Regions from separate parts of the Streptomyces sp. NPDC093225 genome, predicted to be linked through region 2. Evidence: riboswitches for the same ligand, from Rfam matches in the RefSeq annotation. Region 2 holds a riboswitch; each other region holds the start of a gene.
The links. A riboswitch is a leader RNA that binds a small molecule or an ion and turns the genes downstream of it on or off. The one in region 2 is predicted to bind thiamine pyrophosphate.

Region 1 (4,234 bases), on a different contig from region 2:
AAGCTGGAACGCCAGGCCGCCGCAGCCGCGAAGGACATACCGGAGTGGGGCCGCGCTGATGAACTGGAGCAAGCCCTGAAGCGCCGCCGCGAACTGGAGCGCCGCTGGCAGGCCGGCGAGGTCGAGGACGACATCTTCTACCGCAACCTCCCGGGCCTGGACGTCCGGGTCAAGGAGCTGCGAGCGGAGCAGGCCAAGCACCTGGCCCTGAAGGCCGCTGCCGAGGAGGCGACGGACGACGTGGCCACGGCGTGGGAGTCCCGCACGCTCACCCAGAAGCGGGCGCTCGTCAAGAAGACCCTGACCACGGTCATCGCAAAGCCCGGCGGCAAGACCGGTCGGGCGAAGTTCGACGTGGAACTCCTCACGCCGGTATGGACTAGCTCCGCCGAATAAGTCCTACGACCGGATCTCCCCCATTCGCTGAAGCCGAACTTCGGCGAATGGGGGAACGGGAGGGACCCGCAACTCCCCCCACGGGTCGCGGGCCCCTCCCGTTGTTCCCGGTACGGGGTCAGTCGGCCAGCGGCAGATAGATCCGGCCACCGGAGGCGGCGAACTCCGCCGACTTCTTGAGCATGCCGTCGGCGATCTCGTCATCCGACGCGGCAGGCTCGTCGCCGCCGAACTGCTCAGTGATGCTTCTGCTGATCTTCATCGAGCAGAACTTCGGACCGCACATGGAGCAGAAGTGCGCGGTCTTGGCCGGCTCGGCGGGCAGCGTCTCGTCGTGGAACTCGCGCGCCGTGTCGGGGTCCAGGGCCAGGTTGAACTGGTCCTCCCAGCGGAACTCGAAGCGCGCGTCCGACAGCGCGTCGTCCCACTCCTGCGCCCCCGGGTGGCCCTTGGCCAGGTCCGCCGCGTGCGCCGCGATCTTGTACGTGATGACGCCGGTCTTGACGTCGTCGCGGTTGGGCAGGCCCAGGTGCTCCTTGGGCGTCACGTAGCAGAGCATCGCCGTGCCCCACCAGGCGATCATGGCGGCGCCGATGCCCGAGGTGATGTGGTCGTACGCCGGGGCGACGTCCGTGGTCAGCGGGCCGAGCGTGTAGAACGGCGCCTCCTCGCAGATCTCCTGCTGGAGGTCGATGTTCTCCTTGATCTTGTGCATCGGGACGTGGCCCGGGCCCTCGATCATGGTCTGCACGTTGTGCCGCTTGGCGATGGTGTTCAGCTCGCCCAGGGTCCGCAGCTCGGCGAACTGCGCGTCGTCGTTGGCGTCCGCGATGGAGCCCGGCCGCAGGCCGTCGCCCAGCGAGTACGTGACGTCGTACGCGGCGAGGATCTCGCAGAGCTCCTCGAAGTTCGTGTAGAGGAAGTTCTCCTCGTGGTGCGCCAGGCACCAGGCCGCCATGATCGAGCCGCCGCGCGAGACGATGCCGGTCTTGCGGCGGGCGGTGAGCGGCACGTACCGGAGCAGCACGCCGGCGTGCACCGTCATGTAGTCGACGCCCTGCTCGGCCTGCTCGATGACGGTGTCCTTGTAGATCTCCCAGGTCAGGTCCTCGGCCCTGCCGTCGACCTTCTCCAGGGCCTGGTACAGGGGCACCGTGCCGATCGGGACGGGGGAGTTGCGCAGCACCCACTCGCGGGTGGTGTGGATGTTGCGGCCGGTGGAGAGGTCCATGACGGTGTCGGCGCCCCAGCGGGTAGCCCACGTCATCTTCTCCACCTCCTCCTCGATGGAGGAGGTGACGGCGGAGTTGCCGATGTTGGCGTTCACCTTCACCAGGAACTTCTTGCCGATGATCATCGGCTCGATCTCCGGGTGGTTGACGTTCGCCGGGAGTACCGCGCGGCCCGCGGCGATCTCCTCGCGCACCACCTCGGGGGAGACGTTCTCGCGGATCGCGACGTACTCCATCTCCGGGGTGATCTCGCCGCGGCGGGCGTACGCGAGCTGCGTGACGGCCTGGCCGTCACGCCCGCGGCGCGGCAGCCGCGGGCGGCCGGGGAAGACGGCGTCGAGGTTCTTGAGGCCACCGCGCGGCGAGGTGTGCTTGATGCCGTCGTCCTCGGGGCGCACGGGGCGGCCCGCGTACTCCTCGGTGTCGCCGCGGCCGATGATCCAGTTCTCGCGGAGCGGGGCCAGGCCGCGGCGGACGTCGGTGTCGATGGTGGGGTCGGTGTACGGACCGGACGTGTCGTAGAGCGTGACGTCCTTGCCGTTGGTGAGGTGGACCTGGCGGACGGGCACACGGAGGTCGGGGCGGGAGCCCGCGACGTAACCCTTGTGCCAGCCCGGCTGGCGCTCGCTCCCGCCGTCCTGGCTGGTGGCAGGCGTGCGTGCATCCTGAATGGTCATGAGACCTATCTCCCTACGCCGGCATTACCCGGTAACAGGTTCGGCGGTCGGCGCAGCCTCCTCCCGTACGTGTCGTGCGTCCACATCGACGCGCGTACGGTGATCAGCGCCCTCTCAGCCCGGTGCTCCGAGCTCCCGCGTTGTGCAAAGGTGCCCCCACGCTAGCGTCATCCGTGGCGCGCTGAACAGTGGGCCCCCTCCATCTCTTGCGATGATCTGCCGGTGACGACCTCGCCCCAGCACCCCGCAGAGCACGACCGTGCCGCCCCCCACGGCGGCCACGGGTACGTCCCCGGCCCCGGCCGCACCCATGGGGACGACGGTCACGGGCAGGCGTCCGGGCGCGACCACGAGCATGCGCACGGGCACGGGCACGGGCATGCACACGGGCACGGCCCGGCCGCCCCGGGCTCGCTGCACCTGCGCAAGGTGATCGCCGCCGTGCTGATCCCGTTCGCCGTGGCGGTGGTCGCCGGGCTGGTCGTCCTGTGGCCGGGCGGCACCCCCGCCCACGAGCGCACCGGCGTCGGCTTCGACCGGCAGACGCAGCAGGGCCGGGTGGTCGCGTTCCAGCGGGTGGACTGCAAGGAGGTCAACGCCGCCCAGGTCCCGGTGGGCGGGGACACCGCCGGCCGGCCGGGCAGCGGTGCGGCGCGGTCGCGGACGGGGCAGTGCGCGAAGGCGACGGTGGAGGTGCGGACCGGCCCCGACAAGGGCCGGAAGTTCGTGGAGGTCGTCCAGCCCGGCGCACCGCGCCAGTTGGAGGACGGTCAGGAGGTCGTCGTCGCGTACGCCCCGGACGCCCCCCGCGACCTGCAGTACTCGGTGGTCGACGTGAACCGGAAGCTGCCGCTCGCCCTGTTGGCGGGCATCTTCGCGGCGGCCGTGGTGCTGGTCGGGCGGATGCGGGGCGTCACCGCCCTCGTCGCGCTGGTGGTGAGCTTCGGCGTGCTGACGCTGTTCATCCTGCCCGCCATCCTGCAGGGTTCGAACCCGCTGGTCGTCGCGGTGGTCGGGGCGAGCGCGATCATGCTGATCGCGTTGTACATGTGCCACGGGCTGACCGCCCGCACCTCCGTGGCGGTGCTCGGCACGCTGGTCTCGCTGCTGCTGATCGGGCTGCTCGGCTCGGTGTTCATCGACTGGGCGTTCCTGAGCGGCAACACGGACGACAACACCGGCCTGATCCACGGCCTGTACCCGGACATCGACATGAGCGGCCTACTGCTGGCCGGCGTGCTCATCGGATCCCTGGGCGTGCTCGACGACGTGACGGTCACCCAGACCTCGGCCGTGTGGGAACTGCACCAGGCCGACCCGCGGATGGGGCCGCGGGCGCTGTACCGGGCCGCCATCCGGATCGGCCGGGACCACATCGCCTCGGTGGTCAACACCCTCGTGCTGGCGTACGCGGGTGCGGCCCTCCCGCTGCTCCTGCTGTTCTCGGTGGCGCAGAGCAGCATGGGAGCGGTGGCCAACAGCGAACTGGTCGCCGAGGAGATCGTCCGCACCCTGGTCGGCTCGATCGGACTGGTCGCCTCGGTGCCGGTGACCACGGCACTGGCCGCGCTGGTGGTCTCCGCCGACCGGCCGGGATCCCCGGCCGCCGCGCCGGCCGGGAGGCCGGGGCGCGGCGGGCGGGGACGCCGGCGCAAGCGCTAGCGGGCGGCGGCCGGCCGTCAGGGCCGGCGGGCGCGTCCGCGGGACGAGCGGCGCGGGCGCACGGAGGCTCGGAGTTCTCCGCGGGCCGCGCGGCGGCGGGGCTCGGGTCAGCCCGCGTTCCGCTGGTTCTGCTGGGTCTGCGCCTCGGCGAGGATCCGGCCGAGGGCCTCGTCGAGGTTCTCCTCGAAGTCGCCGAGGTTGCGCTCCTGACCGAGCGGCACCAGCCGGTCGGTCCGGTCGAGGAACGCCACCAGGGGAGCGGCGCTC
Region 2 (4,234 bases):
CCCGGCGGCGAGGACGGCGTCGAGGAACTCGGGCAGGTCGCCCTGGCGCTTGCGCGCGTCCGTGCAGAGGTAGAGCCGGGCGTCGGCGAGGGCTGCGCGGGCGTCGACAGGCATGGAGGTACCCCCCGTGGTGAGCGGTGCGCAGGGCCCGGACGGGTCCTGCGCACCGCGTGGCGGATCAGGTGTTCAGCTGGTCAGCTGGTCGGCTGGTCGGCAGGTCAGACGGCGAGCGCCTGGGCGCGGCGCTTGACCTCCGTGCCGCGATTCTCGCTCAGGGCCTGCGCCGGGGTGCCCGGCAGGGTCTCGTCCGGCGTGAAGAGCCACTCGAGCATCTCCTCGTCGGTGAAGCCGTCGTCCCGCAGCAGGGTGAGGGTGCCGGCGAGGCCCTTCACCACCTTGTCGCCGTCGATGAAGGCGGCCGGCACCTGGAGGGCGCGGTTCTCGCCGCGGCGGACGGCGATCAGCTGACCGTCCTTGACGAGCTGGCGGACCCGGGTCACCTCCACGTCCAGCATTTCGGCGATGTCGGGGAGGTAGAGCCACTCGGGGACGAGAGCATCGATCTTCGTGTCAATCTCGGTCACGGGACAAGCCTGCCATCCCGGACCGACAGTCGGTACCCGGGCCGTCCGGACGGGGGCTTGGGCGAGGGGTACGGGGTGACGGATGCGGGTGACGGGCGACGGACCCGGCACCCGGGATCTCGGGGTGGGATGCCGGGTGCCGCGTGACGGGTGACGGGTGGGGTGTGGGTGTCGGGTCGGGTGGGGTGCGGGCGTCGGGTGCCGTCAGACCGCGGCGGACTTCAGCGCGACGGCGGGGTCCGCGACCTTGGCCGGATCCAGTCGGGTGCCGGCCTCGATGAGCTTGCGCCCCTGGGCCAGGTCCCGCGGCCGTCCGACGGAGAGCACGGCGGCCGGTACGTCGCCGCGCAGCCACACGACCGCCCACGCGTCCTCGGCCGGATCGCCGCGCCACACCAGTGTGTCGCTGTCGGAGTGGTGGCCGGCGTACTGGACGAAGCGCCCGAACTGCTCCGACCAGAAGTACGGCACCGGGTCGTAGACGGGCCCGTCCCCACCCGGGCCGGCGAGGACGTTCGCGGCCAGCGTCCGGGGACCCTGCAGGGCGTTGTCCCAGTGGTGGACGAGCAGCCGCTCGCCGTAGCGGGCCGAGGGGAACGAGGCGCAGTCCCCCACCGCGAACACCCCGGGCACCGAGGTGGCCAGGCGGGCGTCGGTGGTGACGGAGCCGTCCGGGCCGAGTTCGACACCGGAGCCGGCCAGCCAGGCGGTGGCGGGCCGGGCGCCGATGCCGACGACGACCGCGCCGGCGGGCAGCCGGGTGCCGTCGGCGAGCAGGACCGCGCCGGGGCCGCCGGCAGCACGGGGCTCCCCCGGGCGGGCGGGCTCGGCGGGCTCGATCTTCTCGACGCGGGAGCCGGTGAGCAGCCGGACGCCGATCTGCTCGTACCAGGCGGCCATCGGGGCGGCCACCTCGGCCGGCAGCGCACCGGCCAGCGGGCGGTCGGCGGCCTCGACGACGGTGACGGCGCAGCCGGCCTCGCGGGCGGCGGTGGCGAACTCGGCCCCGATCCAGCCCGCCCCGACCACGACGATGTCGTGCTGCTCGGCGAGCACGGGCTTCAGGCGGGCGGCGTCGTCGAGGGTGCGCAGCAGGTGGACGCCGGGGACGCCGGCGCTGCCGGGCAGGGTGACCGGCTCGGCACCGGTGGCGACGACCAGGACGTCGTACGGGACCGGGCCCGCCTCGGTGTCGACCTCGCGGTCGCCGGCGCGCAGACCGGTGACGGCCACGCCGAGGCGCAGGTCGATGCGCAGGGCCTCGAAGTCGATCTCGAAGGCGGAGTCCTCGGCCTTGCCGAGGAGGACGGCCTTGGAGAGCGGGGGGCGGTCGTAGGGCTGGTGGGGCTCCGCGCCGAGGAGGGTGACCGGGGCGGTCCAGCCCTGCTCGCGCAGGGCGACCGCCGTCTGCACTCCGGCCATGCCCGCTCCGACGATGACGACGCCGTACGTCGTCTCCCGCGTCTGGTTGCTCTGATCGCTCACACCTCCACCCTAACCACCTGACTGTTCGTCAGTAACCCTGCTATGGGGGCTTCCCGACCTGGTCCGGCGCAGATCCGGTGCGTGTCCGGCGCCCGTCCGGTGCCTGTCCGGCCGGGTTCGGTCGATCCTCCGGTTTTGGTGCGGGTGCTCTGCGGCCGGGCTGGAGGATCCTCTGGTGCCGGGGTGGGTGGGTGAGTGAGTTGTGCGTGGGTGAGGCGGGTGGGTGGTGAGGCGGGTGGGTGGAGGCCTGGGTTCGGCGCGCCTGCATGGGGCCGCCCCGTGGTGTGTGGGTCCCCTCGGCGCTTGACGGGGGTGGCCTGCAGGCCCTGCGGCAGGCCCACCCCTGGGGCTTCGGGGCCTTCGGCCCTGGCCTGCGGCCACCCCAGGCCCGGGCCTGCCTCCGGTCCAGCCTGCCCCCCTGTCAAGCGCCTTCCCCACACACCACGGGGCGGCACTCTCTGGGTCGGTTACCCCGGGTGTGCGGGGTCCGGGACGGCTCCCGCATCGGGGTAACGGGGGGCGCACCGGGGGCGGCCGCGCGACCGGGCGGCCTTACCCGTCCTCCTGGGCGGGGGTTAGTCTGACGGCCGTACCTATCGCGGGAGCCCGGGCGCACCGGGCTGAGAGGGAGGCTGGCCGGCCTCCGACCGTCCGAACCTGATCCGGGTCATGCCGGCGAAGGGAGGGGCTGGAAGCCCATGCACGCACCCACGCGCGCTGACACGACGGACTCGGCCGGGGCGGGGGTCGACGTCCTCGTCATCGGCGGCGGGATCATCGGGCTCGTCACCGCCTGGCGGGCCGCCCGGCGCGGCCTGCGCACCGCACTCGTCGACCCCTCGCCCGGTGGCGGGGCGGCCCAGGTCGCGGCCGGCATGTTGGCCGCCGTCACCGAACTGCACTACGGCGAGGAGACCCTGCTGGGGCTCAACCTCGCCTCCGCCCGCCGCTACCCGGACTTCGCGGCCGAACTGGCCGAGGACAGCGGTGGCATGGACATCGGCTTCCGGGCCTGCGGCACCCTCGCCGTCGCGCTCGACGCCGACGACCGCGCCCACCTGCGCGAACTCCACGCCCTGCAGCGGCGCTGCGGCCTGGAGTCCGAGTGGCTCACCGGGCGCGAGTGCCGCCGCCTGGAGCCGATGCTGGCCCCCGGTGTCCGCGGCGGCCTGCGCGTGGACGGCGACCACCAGGTCGACCCGCGCCGGCTGGCGGCCGCCCTCGTCGCCGCCTGCGACCGGGCCGGGGTGGTCTTCCACCGCACGACGGCCGAGCGGCTCACCGTCACCGGCGACCGGGCCGCCGGCGCGCTGCTCGACGACGGTACGGACGTCACGGCCGGCCAGGTGGTCCTGGCGGCCGGCAGTCTCAGCGGCCGACTGGCCGGGCTGCCCCCGGAGGTCGTGCCGCCGGTCCGGCCGGTGAAGGGGCAGGTGCTGCGGCTGCGCGTGCCGCCGGCGTACGCGCCCTTCCTGACCCGGACCGTACGGGCGGTCGTCCGCGGCAGCCACGTCTACCTCGTCCCGCGCGAGAACGGCGAGCTGGTCATCGGCGCCACCACCGAGGAGCTCGGCTGGGACACGACCGTCACCGCGGGCGGGGTGTACGAACTCCTGCGGGACGCCCACGAGCTGGTGCCCGGCCTGACCGAACTCCCCCTGATCGAGACCCGGGCGGGACTGCGCCCGGGCTCCCCCGACAACGCCCCGCTGCTGGGGCCCACCGCGCTGCCCGGGCTGCACCTGGCCACGGGGCACTACCGCAACGGCGTCCTGCTGACGCCGGTCACCGGTGACGTGATGGCGGAGCTGCTGACCACCGGCGAACTGCCGGAGGCGGCCCGGCCGTTCAGTCCGCGCCGGTTCGCCGGCCCCGGTACGGCCGCGTCGGCGGTTCCGCCGGCCGCCGGTCCGGCCCGGTCGGCCGGGCCCGAAGCACCCGTGGCGCCGAGCGCCGCACCCACCGCACGTCAGGAGTCCTTCGCATGACCGTGTCCGTCAACGGCGAGCCGCGCGAGGTCGCGGCGGGGACCACGCTGGACGTCCTGGTCGCCACCCTGACCTCGGCGCACTCCGGGGTGGCCGCCGCCGTCAACGAAACCGTCGTGCCGCGGGGGCAGTGGCCGGCGACCGCGCTCGGCGAGGGCGACCGTGTCGAGGTGCTGA
Region 3 (4,234 bases), on a different contig from region 2:
GTGGGCCGTCCGGTCCGGGTCGACCAGCCGCAGCGCGGTCTCGCGTCGGCGCACGGTCCAGGAGTGCACACCGAGGATCACGCCCACCGCGGCGAACTGCACCAGGGTGAGCACCGCGGCCGTCGGCAGGTCCAGCAACTGCGCGGTCTGCCGGTAGACCTCGACCTCGAGGGTGGCGTACGCCGGACCGCCGAGGATCTGCACGACGCCGAAGGAGGTGAAGGTGAAGAGGAAGACCATCAGCGCGGCGGCCGCCACGGCCGGTGCCAGCGCGGGCAGCGTCACCCGCCGCCAGGCGGCGAACCGGCCGGCGCCGAGCACCCGGGCGGCCTCCTCCTGACGCGGGTCCAGTTGCGCCCACAGGCCGCCGACGGTACGGACGACCACGGCGTAATTGAAGAAGACGTGGGCGAGCAGGATCGCCCACACGGTCGTGTCCAGTCGTACGCCCCACAGCTCGTCCAACAGCCCGCCCCGACCCACCAGCGCCAGGAAGGCGGAGCCGACGACCACCGTCGGCAGGACGAACGGGACGGTCACCACGGCGCGCAGCACCTGCTTGCCGGGGAAGTCGAAGCGCGCGAACACGTACGCGCCGGGGAGCGCGAGCAGCAGCGTGAGCGCCGTGGACGCGAGCGCCTGCCAGGTGGTGAACCACAGCACGTCGACGATGTCGGGCCGGGTGATCACCTCGCCGATCCGGCCGAACTGCCAGCCGTCGTCGGTCTTGATCCCGCGGCCGACGATCGCCGCCACGGGGTAGGCGAAGAAGAGGCCGAAGAACGCCAGCGGCACGGCCATGAGGCCGAGCCGCACGGCGGCGGCACGGCCGGAGGGGCGCACGCGCTCCCTCCGGTCCGTGCCCGGGACCGTTCCCGTGCCTGCTCCGGGTCCTACTTCAGGACGAGCGAGGACCATGCCCGGACCCACTGCTCACGGTTCTTGGCGATCTGGTCCGGGGCGACGGTCCACGGCTTGTCGATCACCACCCCGTGCTTCGTGAAGACCTCCGGCAGCTTCGCGTCCTTGACGACGGGGTTGACGAACATCTGGAGCGGCATGTCCTCCTGGAACTTCTTGCTGATCAGGAAGTCCAGCAGCGCCTTGCCGCCCGCCTCGTTCTTCGCGCCCTTGAGCAGGCCCGCGAACTCGACCTGGCGGAAGCAGGTGCCGGTGGCGACACCGGTGGGCGCCACGGCCGGCTGCGGCTCCGAGAACAGCACCTCGGCCGGCGGGGAGGAGGCGTACGAGACGACCAGCGGCCGGTCGCCCTTGGCCTTCTTGCCCCCGGCGGAGCCGGAGAAGCGCTCGTTGTAGGCCTGCTCCCAGCCGTCGACGACCTCGACGCCGTTGGCCTTGAGCTTGCTCCAGTAGTCCTTCCAGCCCTCGTCGCCGTACTTGCCGACGGAGGCGAGCAGGAAGCCCAGGCCCGGGGAGGAGGTGGCCGCGTTCTCGGTGACCAGCAGGTTCTTGTACTCCGGCTTGACCAGGTCGTCGAGGCTCTGCGGCGGGGCGATCTTCTTGTCGGCGAAGTACTTCTTGTCGTAGTTGACGCAGATGTCGCCGGAGTCGATCGGGGTGACCCGGTGCTCCTTGTCGAGCTGGTACTGCTCGGGGACGCCGGCCAGGCCCTTGGCCTCGTACGGGGTGAACAGGCCGTTGTCGAGGGCGCGCGAGAGCAGCGTGTTGTCGACGCCGAAGAACACGTCGCCGCGCGGCGAGCCCTTGGTCAGGATCTCCTGGTTGAGGGCCGCGCCCGCGTCGCCGCTCTTGAGGACCTTGACGGTGTAGCCGGACTGCTTCTCGAACTCCTTCAGCACCGCGGGGGTGTAGGTGAAGGAGTCGTGGGAGACGACCGTGACGGTCTTGGACTGCGGTCCGGAGCTGGCCGAGCCGCCCTCGTCCTTGCCGTCGCCACCGCCACAGGCGGCCAGCGTGGACAAGCCGAGGGCCGCGACGAGCGCGGCGCCCGCCATCTTCTTGGTGTTCACGTGAAACATTCCTCCTGGAGTGACCAGGAGAAGACGCGGCCCTGCCCCGGCGCTCGTGGAGCGGACGCCGGAGCAGGGCGCAACAGCTCGAGTGGTGACCGAACTCCCTACCCGGAATGACCCGGGCGAGGTTCAGAGGGTCTGCGGCGTGACGGTGCCGCACTCTCAGCGCTGTGGCGCTCCCCTGTCGGAATATGCAGATGTACGGGAGTCAGACTACCGCTCGCTCGCGGCGAGCTGTCCGCACGCTCCGTCGATCTCCTGGCCACGGGTGTCGCGCACCGTGACCGGCACGCCGTGGGCGGCGATCGCCTCGACGAAGGCCCGCTCGTCCTCGGGGCGGGAGGCGGTCCACTTGGAACCCGGGGTCGGGTTGAGCGGGATGAGGTTGACGTGCACCCGCTTGCCCTTGAGGAGGCGGCCGAGGAGGTCGCCCCGCCAGGCCTGGTCGTTGATGTCGCGGATCAGGGCGTACTCGATGGAGACGCGGCGGCCGGACTTCTCGGCGTACGTCCAGGCCGCGTCGAGGACCTCGCGGACCTTCCAGCGGGTGTTCACGGGCACGAGGGTGTCGCGCAGCTCGTCGTCGGGGGCGTGCAGCGAGACGGCGAGCCGGCACTTGAAGCCCTCGTCGGCGAACCGGAGCATCGCCGGGACGAGGCCGACGGTGGAGACGGTGATGCCGCGCTGGGACAGGCCCAGGCCGTCGGGCTCGGGGTCGGTCAGCCGGCGGATGGCGCCGACGACGCGGTTGTAGTTCGCCAGCGGCTCGCCCATGCCCATGAAGACGATGTTCGACAGCCGGGCCGGGCCACCGGGGACCTCGCCGTCGCGCAGGGCGCGCATGCCGTCGACGATCTGGTGGACGATCTCGGCGGTGGACAGGTTGCGGTCCAGGCCCGCCTGGCCGGTGGCGCAGAACGGGCAGTTCATGCCGCAGCCCGCCTGGGACGAGATGCACATCGTGACCCGGTCGGGGTAGCGCATGAGGACGGACTCGACGAGCGTGCCGTCGTGCAGGCGCCATAGGGTCTTGCGGGTGGTGTCGTCGTCGCAGGAGATGTGCCGGACGACCGACATCAGGTCGGGCAGCAGGGCCTCGCGCAGCTTCTCGCGCGAGCCGGCCGGGATGTCGGTCCACTCGGCCGGGTCGTGCGCGTAGCGGGCGAAGTAGTGCTGGGAGAGCTGCTTGGCGCGGAACGGCTTCTCGCCGATCGCGGCGACCGCCTCCTTCCGCTCGGCCGGCGACATGTCGGCCAGGTGCCGGGGCGGCTTCTTCGCTCCCTTGGGCGCGACGAAGGTGAGCTCTCCGGGAGCGGGGCGGGCCATGGCAGGTACTCCTCGTACGACGAAAGGCGCGCCGCACGAGCGGCGCGCCTTTCCAGAGTAACCGGCCCCGGGCTTCAGCCCGTGCCGACGAACAGAGCCAGCAGCAGCCACACGACCGGCGCGGTCGGCAGCAGCGAGTCCAGCCGGTCCATGATGCCGCCGTGGCCCGGCAGCAGCGTGCCCATGTCCTTGATGCCCAGGTCCCGCTTGATCATGGACTCGCCCAGGTCGCCGAGGGTGGCGCTGACCGCGACCGCGAGGCCCAGGACCAGGCCCTGCCACCAGCTGCCGCCGTCGATCAGGTACTGCATGCACAGCGCGCCCGCGGCCATCGCGAAGGCCACCGCACCGGCCAGGCCCTCGCGGGTCTTGCCGGGGCTGATGCGGGGGGCCAGCTTGTGCTTGCCGAACCGCCAGCCGACCGCGTACGCACCCGTGTCGCTCACCACGGTGAGCAGCAGGAAGGTGATCACCCGCTGCGGGCCGTCGTCGGCGGTCAGCAGCAGCGCCACGAACGTGGCGAGGAAGGGCACGTAGAACGCGGCGAACACGCCCGCCGTGACGTCCTTGAGGTATCCCTCCGGAGGCTCCGTCATCCGCCACACGAGCACCGCGAGGGCGGTGAGGGCCATCGCGACCCAGGCGCCCTCGGCGCCGCGCACGTACCCGGCGACGACCATCGCCGCCCCACCGACCGCGAGCGGCACCAGCGGGGCTTTGATGGCCTTGCGCTCTTCGAGGCGGGAGGTGAGCTCCCACAGGCCGACGACCACGGCGACGGCGATGACCCCGACGAAGACGGCCTTGACGATGAACAGCGAGGCGACGATCACGGCGCCGAGGCCGACGCCGACCCCTATGGCGGCGCGCAGGTCCCGCCCGGCCCGCTTCTTCTGCGGGGGCTGGGGGGTGTC

Region 1: linked by a shared signal. The riboswitch ahead of thiC (phosphomethylpyrimidine synthase ThiC) and the one ahead of thiO (glycine oxidase ThiO) in region 2 are both predicted to bind thiamine pyrophosphate.
Region 3: linked by a shared signal. The riboswitch ahead of ACIQCH_RS22025 (thiamine ABC transporter substrate binding subunit) and the one ahead of thiO (glycine oxidase ThiO) in region 2 are both predicted to bind thiamine pyrophosphate.

What each region holds. Positions count from the first base shown of each region.
Region 1 is NZ_JBIVNX010000003.1:201,644-205,877, forward strand. Features, by position in the region: gene ACIQCH_RS04975 (recombinase family protein) at 1-396, shown strand, start outside; gene thiC (phosphomethylpyrimidine synthase ThiC) at 515-2,305, opposite strand; TPP riboswitch at 2,299-2,454, opposite strand; gene ACIQCH_RS04985 (YibE/F family protein) at 2,528-3,967, shown strand; gene ACIQCH_RS04990 (SsgA family sporulation/cell division regulator) at 4,075-4,234, opposite strand, start outside.
Region 2 is NZ_JBIVNX010000009.1:31,193-35,426, reverse strand. Features, by position in the region: gene thiE (thiamine phosphate synthase) at 1-114, opposite strand, end outside; gene ACIQCH_RS10965 (Rv2175c family DNA-binding protein) at 219-584, opposite strand; gene ACIQCH_RS10960 (NAD(P)/FAD-dependent oxidoreductase) at 789-2,069, opposite strand; TPP riboswitch at 2,658-2,770, shown strand; gene thiO (glycine oxidase ThiO) at 2,768-4,057, shown strand; gene thiS (sulfur carrier protein ThiS) at 4,054-4,234, shown strand, end outside.
Region 3 is NZ_JBIVNX010000024.1:31,657-35,890, reverse strand. Features, by position in the region: gene ACIQCH_RS22030 (ABC transporter permease) at 1-801, opposite strand, end outside; gene ACIQCH_RS22025 (thiamine ABC transporter substrate binding subunit) at 894-2,000, opposite strand; TPP riboswitch at 2,078-2,187, opposite strand; gene rlmN (23S rRNA (adenine(2503)-C(2))-methyltransferase RlmN) at 2,208-3,320, opposite strand; gene ACIQCH_RS22015 (phosphatidate cytidylyltransferase) at 3,395-4,234, opposite strand, start outside.